Nonomuraea africana: one gene and its partner. The protein of the gene in region 2 binds, or shares a complex with, the protein of the main gene of each other region. Links are inferred from orthologs where the notes say so. Each region holds a gene or a part of one and is shown on either strand. Other genes may lie near its edges.

Region 1 (6,000 bases), 1.0 Mb from region 2 along the record:
GTCCGCGAGCTGACCGGCGACCCTGCTGGCCTGCTCCTCCGAAGAGGCCTCGACCATCACCCTGATCATCGGCTCGGTGCCGCTGGGCCTGATGAGCACGCGGCCCGTCTCGCCCAGCTCCGCCTCGGCCGCGGCGACGGCCTCCGACAGTTGGGGCGCCGCCGCCTTGCCCCTGTCGACGTCCTTGACGTTGATCAGGATCTGCGGCAGCGCCGTCATCACCGAGGCGAGGTCGTGCAGCGACCTGCCCGACCTGGCCACCACCGACAGCAGGTGCAGCGAGGTCAGCAGGCCGTCACCCGTCGTCGCGTGGTCGAGCAGGATCACGTGGCCCGACTGCTCGCCGCCCAGGTTGTAGCCGTCGGCCTTCATCGCCTCCAGCACGTAGCGGTCGCCGACCGCGGTCTGGATGACGTTGATGCCCGCCTCGCGCATGGCCAGCTTGAAGCCCAGGTTGGACATCACGGTCGCCACCACGGTGTTCTTGGCCAGGCGACCCTCGGCGTGCATGGCCAGCGCCAGGATGGCCATGATCTGGTCGCCGTCGATCACCTCGCCCTTGTGGTCGACCGCGAGGCAGCGATCGGCGTCGCCGTCGTAGGCGATGCCGAGGTCGGCGCCGCGCGAGATGACGACCTGTTGCAGCTTGTCGAGGTGGGTGGAGCCGCAGCCCGCGTTGATGTTGAGCCCGTCGGGCCGCGCGCCGATGGCCTCGACCTGCGCGCCCGCGCGCAGCAGCGCCTCGGGCGCCACGACGCTGGCCGCGCCGTTGGCGCAGTCGACGACGATGTTGAGCCCGTCGAGCCTGCCCTCGACCGTGTCGAGCAGGTGCGAGATGTAGCGGTCGGCCTCGCCGTACGCCTCACGCACCCGGCCGACCCCCGAACCCACGGGACGGTCCCACCGCTCGCCGAGCCGGCGCTCGATCTCGTCCTCGACCGTGTCGGACAGCTTGAAGCCGCCACGGGCCACGAACTTGATGCCGTTGTCGGGCGCGGGGTTGTGCGAGGCCGAGAGCATGACGCCGAGATCGGCGCCGAGCGCGGCCGTGAGATGGGCGACGGCGGGGGTGGGCAGCACGCCGAGGCGCAGCACGTCCACCCCTGACGACGCGAGGCCGGCGACCACCGCGGCCTCCAGGAATTCACCTGAAGCGCGGGGGTCCCGGCCTACGACCGCCACGGGCCGCTTGTGGCCCGTGGCGGCGAAAGCGCCTGCATCGCCGAGGACGTGAGCCGCCGCGACCGAGAGGTCCATGGCGAGCTCGGCTGTGAGGTCGCGACCAGCGACCCCACGTACCCCGTCGGTGCCGAAAAGGCGCCCCAATTTAGCGCTTGCTGTACTGCGGAGCCTTGCGGGCCTTCTTGAGGCCGTACTTCTTCCGCTCCGTGGCGCGGGCGTCACGGGTGAGGAAGCCGGCCTTCTTCAGCGGCGGGCGGTTGGTCTCGACATCGAGGATCGCCAGCGCGCGGGACAGGCCCATGCGGAGGGCACCGGCCTGGCCGGTGACGCCGCCGCCGTCGATGCGGGCGATGACGTCGAAGGCCTCCTCGGCGCCGAGCACCACGAAGGGCTCGTTGACGATCTGCTGGTGGACCTTGTTGGGGAAGTAGGTGTCAAGCGAACGACCATTGATCGTCCACTTGCCGGTGCCGGGGACGATGCGCACGCGGGCGATCGCCTCCTTGCGGCGTCCGGTGCCGTACGAGTTGCCCGTGGTGACGGGCTTGCGCACGGGAGCGTCAGCGCTGGCAGCGGACTCGGTGGTGTACTCGGACGGGAACTCCTCGCTGGAGAAGTCCTCCTGCTCGGCCTCGATCACGGCCGTCTCGACACCGGTGGGCTCAGCCACGGTTCTCCTCTAAATCTTTCGCGAACTACTACTGGGCGATCTGGGTGATCTCGAACGGCACGGGCTGCTGGGCCGAGTGCGGGTGCTCGGACCCGGCGTAGACCTTCAGCTTCTTGGCCATCTTCCGGCCGAGAGCGTTCTTGGGGAGCATGCCCTTGACGGCCTTCTCGACGGCGCGGTCGGGCCGCTTCTCCATCAGCTCGCCGTAGGTCACGGAACGCAGACCGCCCGGGTAGCCCGAGTGGCGGTAGGCCTTCTTCTGCTCGAGCTTGTTGCCGCTCAGCGCAACCTTGTCGGCGTTGATGACGATGACGAAGTCACCGGTGTCGACGTGGTTGGCGAAGATCGGCTTGTGCTTACCGCGGAGCAGGGTCGCGACGTGGCTGGCCAGCCGGCCCAGCACCACGTCGGTAGCGTCGATGACGTACCACTGACGCTGGACGTCGGCGGGCTTCGGTGTGTACGTGCGCACGGTCGTAGCCTTCTTTAATAGCGTCTTCGGCGCTGTCGGATGCGACAGCTCTATGGTCGGTCGGTGCGGGCGCACGACAGCCCGGACCTTCCGTCTCCAGCAGATGGGAGATGACGCCGGACGCGCCGCGCATCGGTCACATACGGACCGACTCGCATACAACGAACGCTTAGGTTACCGCCACCCATGGACATGGGTCAAAACGAGCGGAGGCCACCGCGCCGTAGTCTACCTGCGGCACGGTTCTGTTTCGGTTCACGGCAGCCCCTTCTCGCGGAATATCTGACGTCCCTATCGTTGACTGCGGTATGTGGCAGACCCCTCACACCCGGCACCCCCAGCCGAGATCCCGGCGCCGGAACCTCCTGGGCCTGCTGGGCTGCCTGCTCGCCGTCCTGTTCGCGGGCGTGCTCATCGGCAGGCTCTCGGTCAGCCGCCTGGACGCCTCCGACCAGATCTACCTGAACAACACGGCGCCGCCCGCCACGCCCACGCTGTCGGCCTCTCCCGCTCGCTCGGCCTCTCCCTCGCCCTCGGCCAGGAAGTCGCGCGCCCAGGTGGAGAGCCGCGCGCGCCGCACCGCCAAGCCGTCGGCCACACCCTCGGCGGCGCCCCTGAAGCTGACCGAGGTCCCCGGTGAGGTGCCCGGCGACCCCACCCAGGTGCTCGGCTCGCCGCTGATCGAGGTCTCCTCCACGATGGCCACGCAGGTCGTCCAGCTCACCAACGCCGCCCGCGTCCGCAAGGGCTGCCGTCCGCTGCGGGTCGACAGGCGGCTGACCCGCTCGGCGCGCGCACACTCCCTGGAGATGGCCAGGACGGGATCGTTCTCCCACGACTCCCCCGACGGCGCCTCGCCGTGGAACCGGATGGAACGTGCCGGATACCGCGACGGCGCCGCCGAGAACATCGGCCGCGGCTACGTCACCGCCCGCGAGGCAGTGAGCGGCTGGATGGCCAGCCCCGAGCACCGCCGCAACCTCCTGCACTGCGGCTACCGCGCGATCGGGGTCGGCGTCGTCGCGGGTCCAGGAGGCCCCTGGTGGACGCAGGACTTCGGGTTTTCGTGACCTCGCCAACGGTCAAGCCCGGCTAATCTCGGCGCATGGGTTCCACCAAGAAGACCGAAGAGACCCCCTCCAAGCCGCGCAGCGCGATGTGGAGTCCCTATGACGAGGGCCCGCGCTCCAGGACGCCGCTGTGGTTCGCTCTCGGTGGCCTCGCCGTCCTGGGGGCGCTGGTGGCCGGTCTCGTGGTCATGTGGAACACGGAAGGCCCCGACCCCACCGCCGATCCCGCGGCCCGCGCGAGCGCGCCGCCCGTGGCGGCGCCCGTCGTGCCGTCCGACAAGTACGGCTACGCCTCCGCCCGCGAGACCGACCCGCAGACGCTCACGCAGAAGGAGCTCTTCCCGAAGAAGAAGTTCACCGTCGCCGGGCGCTCCTACGAAGTGACGATCATCAAGACGGACAAGAAGTGCGCCGACGCCGCCGAGGGCGACAAGCTCGACAAGGCACTCAAGTCCGGCAAGTGCACGCAGCTCCTCCGGGCCACCTTCAAGGACAAGGCCGGCAAGATCGTCGGCACGGTCGGCGTCGCCAACCTGGTCGACAGCAAGGCGGCGGCCAAGGTGGCCGCCTCCGTGCGCACCAAGGGCGAGAGCAAGCTCTTCGTCAAGCCGCTGGCGGGCACCGACGAGGTCACCAAGTTCATCGGCGCGGGCGAGGCCAGCGTCCACGTGGCCACGCACGGCCACTACGCGGTCATGCTCTACCTCCAGTTCAAGGACGGCCACAAGCCCGGCAAGAAGGACATCAAGCAGCTCTCGCAGGCCGGCGCCGACGTGACGCAGGCGACGGTCTATCGCGCGCTCGACTCACGTTCGCTCAGCGGCCGCCGCGCGAGCTGAAACCAGTCAGTCGCCCCTTAAGGCCACCAAAGCACCCCGCCGATCGGGGCGAGAACGCCCATACGGGCATGCCGATCTCCTGACTATGGTTAGGCTCCCCCTATGCGTGGCCAGGAATCTGGGTCTGAGCACGAGCGCGAGACGGACGGCTCGGCCGCACCGGCGACGCCACCTCCGAGTTTCGGCAGGCCGGCGGTGCGGACCGAGCCGAACGTCCCACCGGCCTACCCAGGGGGCTCCCACCCGTCGCACGGCGACGCGCTGGCCGAGCCCCCTTTCGCCGACTTCTCCGGGCCGGGCGCGGTGGGCGTACGACCCATCCCCGTCTTCCAGGGACCGCCGCCCGGCCTCCCCACACCGGAGCCCGCCCCCGACCTCCCCACCGGCTTCCCATCGCCGGGCACCGAGTACGGCCGGCCGAACGCCGAGTACGACCGGCAAAGCGCCGAGGCTTCCCCGCAGGGCATGGCCTCTCCCGCCCCTGGCGGCGGCGCTCCCTCATCGGGTGGCGAGTTCCCCGCGCCGAGTGGCGCCTTCCCCGGGGCGGGCGGCGAGTTCTCGCCGCACGGTGGCGGGCTCCCCCCGCAGGGCGGCGAACTCCCTGCGCAGGGTGCTGACGCGACGGCCGAGCACGCACGGCTGGGCCTGCCGCTGAGCGCCAGGCCGCTGCCGGCCTTTCCCGGCGTGCCCGCCGAGTCGTGGACGCAGTCCGCCCAGCCGTGGGAGCACGGCGCGGACGACCAGCCGTACGACTGGTTCTCCGACCCCGAACCGGACGCCGACCCGTCGCGGCCGACCCCCCAGCAGCCCGCTCCGCAGACACCGCAGCAGCCGAACGGACAGTGGGGTGCCACCACCCAGCCGCAGGGTCCACAGGACAGCGACTCCCCCTGGGCCCCCTCACCCGCATGGCAGCCAGCGGAGTCCCCGCAGGGCCAGTGGCAACCCGCGGAGGACGCGCAGCAGAAGTGGCAGGCCGCCAACAGCGGGCCGGACCAGGCGCAGCCCGCCGACAGCCCTCAGGAGCCGTGGCCGCAGGGGGTCGAGCCCGTCGTGCCCGGCGCGCCGCCCTGGCAGCCCCCTCCTGGCTTCACCGCCGCCGCCGCGGGGATGAAGGTCTGGCCCTCCCCGGACGACGCCCCCGCCATGCCGCCCTGGCCCGCCGCGACCGGCGAGCCCATCGACGCCCACGGTGACGACGAGCCGCTCGACCCCTCCATGACGGTCCCGTTCGGGCAGAGCGCCGAGCCGGGCGACGTCCCCGTGTGGCCCCCTGTGCCCGCGGACGAGGAGGCCGACGACCGCATCCCCGACCTGCCGTTCGACAGCTCGACCTGGGGACGTCCCAAGGACGGCGAGACCTCCGGCGACGTCCTCGACGACGCGCCTGCCGCGGGCGGCGGCGCTCCGCAGGAGCCCGCGCGCGCCGGCGACGAGAGCGCGTTCGCGCCCGGCGGCAAGCACGGCGACTCGCCGCAGGGGGGCGACGGCCCCGCCCGCTTCCACGGCGCCATCCCGCTCCCCGCCGCCGAATCGGCCCCCGCTCCGGGCGATGGCACGTTCCCACAGCCGGCCGTCCAAGCGCCCGGTGGGCAGCCGCCATCCGTCACCCCGGCGCAGGGACCGCCCACGCAGGGCACCACCGGATCACCGAACCTCCCGCCGAACGGACCACGAACCGGACCCCAGAGCGGACCCCAGAACGCGCCGCCAAGGGGACCTCAGAGCGGACCGCAAACCGGGCCGCAGAGCGGGCCGCCCATGGGC
Region 2 (7,454 bases):
GGCGCGGCCGTCTACCTGTGGGTGGTCGTCGGGGGCGCCCGGCGGGCGGGCGTGCCGCTCGCGCCCGACCTCGCGGGCATCGCGCAGGCGGGTACGGCCAGCGTCGCCCTCCTGGTCAGGACCGTCTGCCTGCGCATCGTGCTGCTCGTCGCGACCGCCGTGGCGACCAGGATGGGCACCGCCGAACTGGCCGCCCACGCGATCGCCACCCAGCTGTGGACCCTGCTCGCCCTCGGCCTCGACGCCATCGCGATCGCCGGCCAGGCCATCACGGGCCGCTCGCTCGGCGCGGGCGACGCGGACGGCACCAGGGACGCCACCAGGCGCATGGTGTGGTGGGGCGTCTGGTCGGGTGTCGTGCTCGGCGTCCTGGTCGTCGCGGGACGCCCGTTCTTCCCCGGCATCTTCGACGCCGATCCCCTGGTGACCGCCGAGCTGCTCGGCGTCCTGTGGGTGGTGGCGCTGTTCCAGCCGATCTCCGGCGTCGTCTTCGTGCTCGACGGCGTGCTGATCGGCGCGGGCGACCAGCGCTACCTCGCGTGGGCGGGGGTGTGGACGACGCTCGCCTACCTGCCCGTGGCCCTCGTGGCGGGAGACCTCGTGGTCCTGTGGCTGGCGCTGGGCGTGTGGATGATCGCCAGGATGCTCACGCTCGGTATCAGGGCGTACGGCACCCGGTGGCTAGTTACCGGAGGGTGACCACTCGTCAACCGGCCCGTGCTTGCCTGGCACGGTCCACACCCTGCACGGTGGAGCCTTCCTAGTCGATTGGTCCATCGACGTGCGCCGACTTCCCCTCGCCGACGCGATCGGCCTCCGCACCGGTGCCAGACACAGCCTCCACCGGCTCTATCGCCCTGCCGACCTCGTGGTGCTCGGCCTGGGGGTGATGATCGGCGCGGGCATCTTCAGCATGGCGGGACGCCAGGCCGCCACCACCGCCGGTCCCGGCGTGATCCTCTCGTTCATGATCGGGGGCATCGCGTGCATGCTGGCGGCCCTCTGCTACGCCGAGCTGGCCTCGGCGATCCCCGCCTCCGGCGCCGCCTACGCCTACGCCTACGTCATCTTCGGCGAGGTGTGGGCGTGGGCCGTCGGCTGGGCGCTGATCCTCGAGACCCAGCTCGCGGCGGCGGTCGTGGCCAGGGTGTGGGCGATCTACGCCACCCAGACCCTCACCGACCTCGGGATCGGCCAGGCGATTCCGCAGGGTGTGCTGGCCGCGTTCGTGCTGGCCGCACTGACGACCACGGTGGCGCTCAGCGCGCGCATCGGCCTGCGGGCGCTGTGGGTGATCGTCGTGGCGAAGCTGCTGGCCATCGGCGCGGTGATCGTGGTCGGCGCGACGCACGTCGACACGGCGAACCTGGGCGACTTCATCGCGCCCGTCCAGCCGTCCACGGGGTCGCCCGACACCGTGCTCGGGCTGCTCCTGGGGCCAACGGGGAGCTTCGGGTGGTTCGGGGTGTTCGCGGCGGCTCCCGCCATCGTCTTCGCGTACGTCGGGTTCGACCTCGTGGCCACGGCTTCGGAGGAGACGGTCGAGGCGCCGCGTGCCGTACCCCTGGGGATGATCAGGAGCCTGGCGATCGCCACCGTGCTGTACATCGCGACGGCGCTGGTGATGGTGGGCATGGTGCCGTACACGCGGATCGCCAGGGAGGCGCCGCTGGCGGCGGCTTTCAAGACGGTCGGCGAGGACGTGATGGTGCACGTCATCAACATCGGCGCGGTTCTCGGGCTGACGACCGTGATCCTGGTGCTGATCGCGGGACAGACCCGGATCATGTTCGCCATGGCCCGCGACGGCCTGCTGCCCCGCCGCCTCGGCACGCTCAGCCGCCGTTTCCACACCCCTTCCACCGTGACGCTGGTGATCGGGGTGGTGGCGATCCTGCTGGCGCAGCTGGCGCCCGTGCTCATGCTGGAACAGCTGGTGGTGCTCGGGACGCTGTTCGCGTTCCTGATGGTGTCCGTCGGGGTGGTCGTGCTGCGCCACACGATGCCCACCACGCCCAGGGGCTTCACCGTGCCACTGTCCCCCTTGGTCCCCGCCCTGTCGGTGCTGGCCACGCTGTGGCTGATGATCAATCTGCGGGTGCAGACGTGGGCCGGGTTCGCGGTGTGGATGGTCGCGGGACTGCTGGTCTACCTGGCGTACGGCAGGCGGCGCAGCCCCTTCGCCGCCGAGCTCACCCGGGGAGCTCCGGGCGGCCGGGGCGGCCGTGGCGGCTTGGGGGGCCGGGGGGGCCGGGGTGGCCGCCATCGCCGCTGAGGCGCGCTCAGAGCCTTCCCGCCTCGATGACGCTGCGCAGGAAGTCGCGCGTCCTCGGGTGCTGGGGATCGGTGAAGATCTGCTCGGGAGTGCCCCGCTCCAGCAGCACGCCGCCGTCGAGGAAGCACACCGTGTCCGCGATGTCGCGGCAGAAGCCCATCTCGTGCGTGGTGAGGATCATCGTCATGCCCGACTGCTTGAGCTCCTTGATGATCCCCAGCACCTCGGTGACCAGCGCGGGGTCCAGCGCCGAGGTGACCTCGTCCAGCAGCATCAGCCTGGGCTGCGTCGCCAGCGCCCTGATGATGGCCACCCGCTGCTGCTGCCCGCCCGACAGCTGGTCGGGGTAGGCCCCGGCCTTCTCCGCCAGCCCGAACCTGGCCAACAGCGCCCTGGCCTGCTCCTCCGCCTCGCCCTTGGCCACCTTGTGCACCTGGCGGGGGGCGAGCGTGATGTTGTCGAGCACGGACATGTGCGGGAAGAGGTTGAACGCCTGGAAGACGATGCCCAGCCGCTTGCGCACGTCGTCCACGTCGACGGCGGGATCGGTGATCTCCTTGCCGTCGAGGAGGATGGCGCCGTCGTCGACGGTCTCCAGCAGGTTCACGCACCGCAGCAGCGTGGACTTCCCCGACCCCGACGCGCCGATGAGGCAGACCACCTCGTGGGTGTCGACCTCGAGGTCGATGCCCCGCAGCACGTGGTGGCCGTGGTAGTTCTTCCAGACCCCGTCAATGGTCAACACACTCACGCCACACCTGCTCTCTTGGCTGCCATCCGGCCTCTTCTCGGTGCCGTACCTTTCGGTGCCGCACGGCCGCCGTTTGGTGCCGTACCTTGCGGTGCCGTACGGCCGTCGTTTGGTGCCGTACGGCAAGCCGTCCCACGCACCTTCGTGGTCACCGCTGACCGTCCGTCCAAGGGACGCTCCTCGTGCGCCCCCGGCTGCCCGCCGCAACGGCGCACCCCCACGCGCCCACCACCGGGGTCTGAGGCAGGGTCCACTCGCCCACCACCGGCGTATGGGGTGCGGTCCGCTCGCCCACCACCGGGGTCTGAGGTGCGGTTCACTCGCCCGTCAGCGGCGCCTGCCTTGCGGTGGTCCGCTCGCACAGCACTGACGCCTGTCCTGCGGTTCGGTCGCCTGCCCTCACGCGCGTCCGTCCTACGGTGCCGACGGCAGGTCCCGTCCGAGCTCTTCTCCGCGGCGTTCACTGACCACGCCGTCTCTGCGACCTGGCCGCCAGATAGTCGGTGAACCGTGCCATCGGGATAGTCAGCAGGATGAACAGCAACGCCGCCACCAGGTAGGGCGTGTAGTTGAAGCTGCCCGCCGCGTGGATCTGCGCCTGCCGCAGCGCCTCCAGCGGCCCGATCGTGGCCACCAGCGCGGTGTCCTTCTGCAACGAGACGAAGTCGTTGAGCAGCGGCGGCACCACCCTGCGCAGCGCCTGAGGGAGCACCACGAACCTCATGGTCTTGCCATGGCTCAACCCCAGCGACCGCGCCGCCGCCACCTGGCTCGGGTGGACCGAGTCGATGCCCGACCTGATCACCTCGGCCACGTACGCGCCGTACGACAGCGTCAGCGCGATGATCCCCAGCGTGGCCAGGTCCGTCGGGACCCCCTGCAACTGCAGCGCGGGCAGTCCGAACCCGATCAGGTAGATCACCAGGATCGTCGGCACGCCGCGGAAGATGTCGGTGTACGCCGTGGCCAGCGCCCGCAGCGGGAAGAAGATCGGCGCCTTCAGCCCTCGCGCCAGCGCCACCAGCAGCCCGACGACCAGGATCAGCGGCTCGGCGATCAGGAAGATCTTGATGTTGAGCAGGAAGCCGGTGAGCACGTCGGGCACTGCGTTGACGAACTCGTCCCAGTTGAAGAACGTCTCCTTCACGCTGGCCCAGCCCGGAGAGTTCGTCACCCCCCAGACGAGGAGGACCAGGAAGACGATCGTCGAGGCCGTCGCGACGGACGCCGAACGGCGGGCCCGCGTCCTGCGGACCCGCTCCCGCTCGACCTGCCGATCGCTCTTGACCCACTCGGTCGCGGTTTGGCTCGTCATCGGCCTACTTCACCTTCGGTGTCCATGCCATCCATGCCCGGCCCCTCAACGACCCGGCCACGCCCCACCGTCGTCCCAACTCCCACACACTCCCCACCGCGCTGGAGCCCGGCCCCCCGGAACCACCAACTCCCCGGAAAACCGGGGGCTCCTCTGAAACCACCAGCTCCCGTGGGAGTACCAGTGCACCCGGAATCCCCGCAGTCCTCGAAACCCAGCCCGTTCCCCAGGGAACCAGCGGTCCGAGAACAGTCAGCCCCCGGAGCCGTCAGCTCTCGGAACCACGCGCTCTCCACCATCACCGAGTCTCGTTGACCACGAGATACCAGCTGTCCGGCGGCAGGGAGCACGCAGCGGCAGTCCCTTACTTGAGCTCAGGAGCGCCGGCCGCCGAGCCGAGCCACTGCTGCTCGATCTTCGCCAGCTCGCCCTTCGACTTCAGCGCCTCGACCGCCTTGTCCACGCACGGCTTGAGCGTGCTGCCCTTGCCCATGACCAGCCCGAACTCCTCGGGAGCGCCGGACGTAGCCGCGAACTGACCCACGATCTTGGACTTCTCCACCTGCGCGGCGGTCACGTAGAACGCCGTCGGCAGGTCCACCACCAGGGCGTCGACCTGCTTGTTCTTCAGCGCGTTCACCGCGTCGATCTGCTCGTTGTACACGTTCGGCTCAGCCGCCGGCTGGACGACCTCCTTCACGGCGGTCAGCGCCGTCGTGCCCACCTGGACGCCGATCTTCGCGTCCTTCAACGCGGCCAGGTCGGTGGCACCGGCGAACTTCGACCCCTCGACCGCCACCACGGCCTGCTTGACCGTGTAGTAGCCCTTGCTGAAGTCCACCGCCTTGGCGCGCGCCGGGGTGATGGAGACCTGGTTGATGTCGAAGTCGAACTGCTTGACGCCGGGCGCGAAGGCGGTGTCGAACTTCACCGTCGACCACTGCACCTCGTCGCGGTCGAAGCCCATCTCCCCCGCCACGGCGAAGGCGACCGCGCTCTCGAACCCCTGGCCGTTGGACGGGTCGTCGTCCTTGAACCACGGCTCGTAGGCGGGCTTGTCGGTGCCGATCGTCAGCTTGCCCGGGGTGACGAGCTTGAGCTGGTCCTTGGTGCAGGCGGTGGAGGGCGCCCCGCTCGGCGCGGAGATGCTCGCGGTGTTGTTGGCGGGCGCACACGCCACGGCGGCCGTCGCCAACGCTCCAAGCGCGAGCAGCATCGAAGGGCGGACCATGGGCGTGCCTCCACGTTTACCTAGATGAACGTGCAAATTGTACGCGCCCCAAATAGGCAACCAACTCCACCCCATATGCCCAAAACCTCCACGTTGCCCAGCCGCCGCACGGGCCACCGTCTCCCGCGTACCGACCCGAGGTCAACGTCATCCGAGATCCCACGCAGACCGAAAACTACGCCACCCGAGATCGATGGGGCTGGAGAGGCCGGTCTAGAAGCTGACGTGGGAGCGGCGGGTCCCTGGTCAGGGAGTTCGCCCCTTGTAGAGATATGGAAAGGCCCCCGCGTCCAGAGGATGCGGGGGCCTGACCGGGAAGTACCGTTAGCCGGCGACGACTTCGACGTCGACCGAGGCGGAGACCTCCGGGTGCAGCTTGACGCTGACCTTGTGGGAGCCGACGCTCTTGATCGCGTTGACGATCTCGATGCGACGACGGTCGAGGACCGGGCCACCGGCCTTCTTGACCGCGTCGGCGATGTCAGCGGTGGTGATGGAGCCGAACAGACGGCCGGACTCGCCGGCGCGGGTGGTCAGCTTCACCTTCAGAGCGCCGAGCTGGCCGGCGACTTCCTTGGCAGTGCCCAGGTCGCGGATCTCGCGGGCGTCGCGCGCCTTCTTGATCGAAGCGATCTGCTTCTCGCCGCCACGCGTCCAGAGGATCGCGTAGCCGCGGGGCACGAGGTAGTTGCGGCCGTAGCCGTCCTTGACCTCGACGATGTCGCCGGGGGCGCCGAGGCCGGAGACCTCGGTGGTGAGGATGAGCTTCATGTCGCAAGTCCTCCTTAGCGCGCGGTGCTCGTGTAGGGCAGCAGAGCCACCTCACGGGCGTTCTTGATCGCGGTCGCCACGTCGCGCTGGTGCTGGGTGCAGTTGCCCGTCACCCGGCGCGCACGGATCTTGCCGCGGTCGGAGATGAACTTCCGAAGCAGCGCCGTGTCCTTGTAGTCGACGTAGGAGATCTTGTCGTGGCAGAACAGGCAAACCTTCTTCTTGGGCTTGCGCAGTGCCGGCTTAGCCATCGTGGTGCTCCTTTCAGAGCCCCGCCGTGAAGCGGGAATGGACTCGGGCTTGTTGACAGGTGGTCAGACCTCGCGGCCTGACCGTGAGGGGCCCGCGAACGGGCCCTTCAGACTAGAAGGGAGGCTCGTCGCTGAAGTCGCCGCCGCCGCCGAAACCGCCGCCGCCCTGGGGCTGGCCGCCGAAGCCGCCACCCTGGTTGCCGCCGCCGTATCCGCCGCCACCGCCGCCGAAACCGCCGCCGCCCTGGGGCGGGGCCGGGGAGGCAGAGGCCCACGGGTCGTCGGCGGGGCCGCCGCCGAAGCCGCCACCGCCGCCACCCTGACGGGAGGTGCGGTTGACCTTGGCCGTGGCGTTGCGCAGGGACGGGCCGATCTCGTCGACCTCGACCTCATAGACCGTGCGCTTCTCGCCTTCCTTGGTCTCGTAGGACCGCTGCTTGAGCCGTCCCTGAACGATGACCCGCATGCCGCGGGTCAGCGACTCGGCGACGTTCTCGGCCGCCTGCCGCCACACGTTGCAGGTCAGGAAGAGGCTTTCGCCGTCTTTCCACTCGTTGGTCTGGCGGTCCATGAACCGCGGAGTGGACGCGACGCGGAACTGGGCCACAGCTTGCCCCGTGGGGGTGAAGCGCAGCTCAGGATCGTTGACAAGATTGCCGACGATGGTGATGACGGTGTCGCCTGCTGCCATGGCTGGGGCCCTTCCTCGACTCTTGGTTACGGCTCAGACTACGGCGCGCCCCCGACAGAAAGCCGGGAGAACGAGCCGCTCAGTGCACGTCCGGGCGGAGAACCTTGGTCCGCATGATGCCCTCGTTGAGGTTCATCTGGCGGTCGAGTTCCTTGACCGTGGCCGGCTC

Evidence for each region. The genes of interacting proteins can lie anywhere in the genome.
Region 1: rplI (region 2) and rplM share a complex: the UniProt entries of both Bacillus subtilis proteins name them as parts of the 50S ribosomal subunit. The link is inferred for Nonomuraea africana from one-to-one orthologs.

Annotation. Positions count from the first base shown.
Region 1 is NZ_JADBEF010000001.1:8,422,188-8,428,187, reverse strand. Bases 603-3,598 are described here. They hold rplM (50S ribosomal protein L13), read right to left. Parts: upstream 2,325-3,598; coding sequence 1,881-2,324; downstream 603-1,880. Other genes in these bases: H4W81_RS40455 (hypothetical protein), read left to right, coding at 3,430-3,598; H4W81_RS40460 (CAP domain-containing protein), read left to right, coding at 2,633-3,394; rpsI (30S ribosomal protein S9), read right to left, coding at 1,328-1,852; glmM (phosphoglucosamine mutase), read right to left, coding at 603-1,326. In the rest of the region: more of glmM, read right to left, coding at 1-602; more of H4W81_RS40455, read left to right, coding at 3,599-4,233; H4W81_RS40450 (hypothetical protein), read left to right, coding at 4,429-6,000. UniProt on the Bacillus subtilis protein: This protein is one of the early assembly proteins of the 50S ribosomal subunit, although it is not seen to bind rRNA by itself. It is important during the early stages of 50S assembly.
Region 2 is NZ_JADBEF010000001.1:7,407,285-7,414,738, forward strand. The notes cover bases 4,621-7,454. They hold rplI (50S ribosomal protein L9), read right to left. Parts: upstream 6,344-7,454; coding sequence 5,897-6,343; downstream 4,621-5,896. Other genes in these bases: H4W81_RS35245 (ABC transporter substrate-binding protein), read right to left, coding at 4,706-5,572; rpsR (30S ribosomal protein S18), read right to left, coding at 6,358-6,594; H4W81_RS35260 (single-stranded DNA-binding protein), read right to left, coding at 6,707-7,285; rpsF (30S ribosomal protein S6), read right to left, coding at 7,365-7,454. In the rest of the region: H4W81_RS35225 (MATE family efflux transporter), read left to right, coding at 1-699; H4W81_RS35230 (APC family permease), read left to right, coding at 782-2,275; H4W81_RS35235 (amino acid ABC transporter ATP-binding protein), read right to left, coding at 2,283-3,026; H4W81_RS35240 (amino acid ABC transporter permease), read right to left, coding at 3,487-4,341. UniProt on the Bacillus subtilis protein: Binds to the 23S rRNA.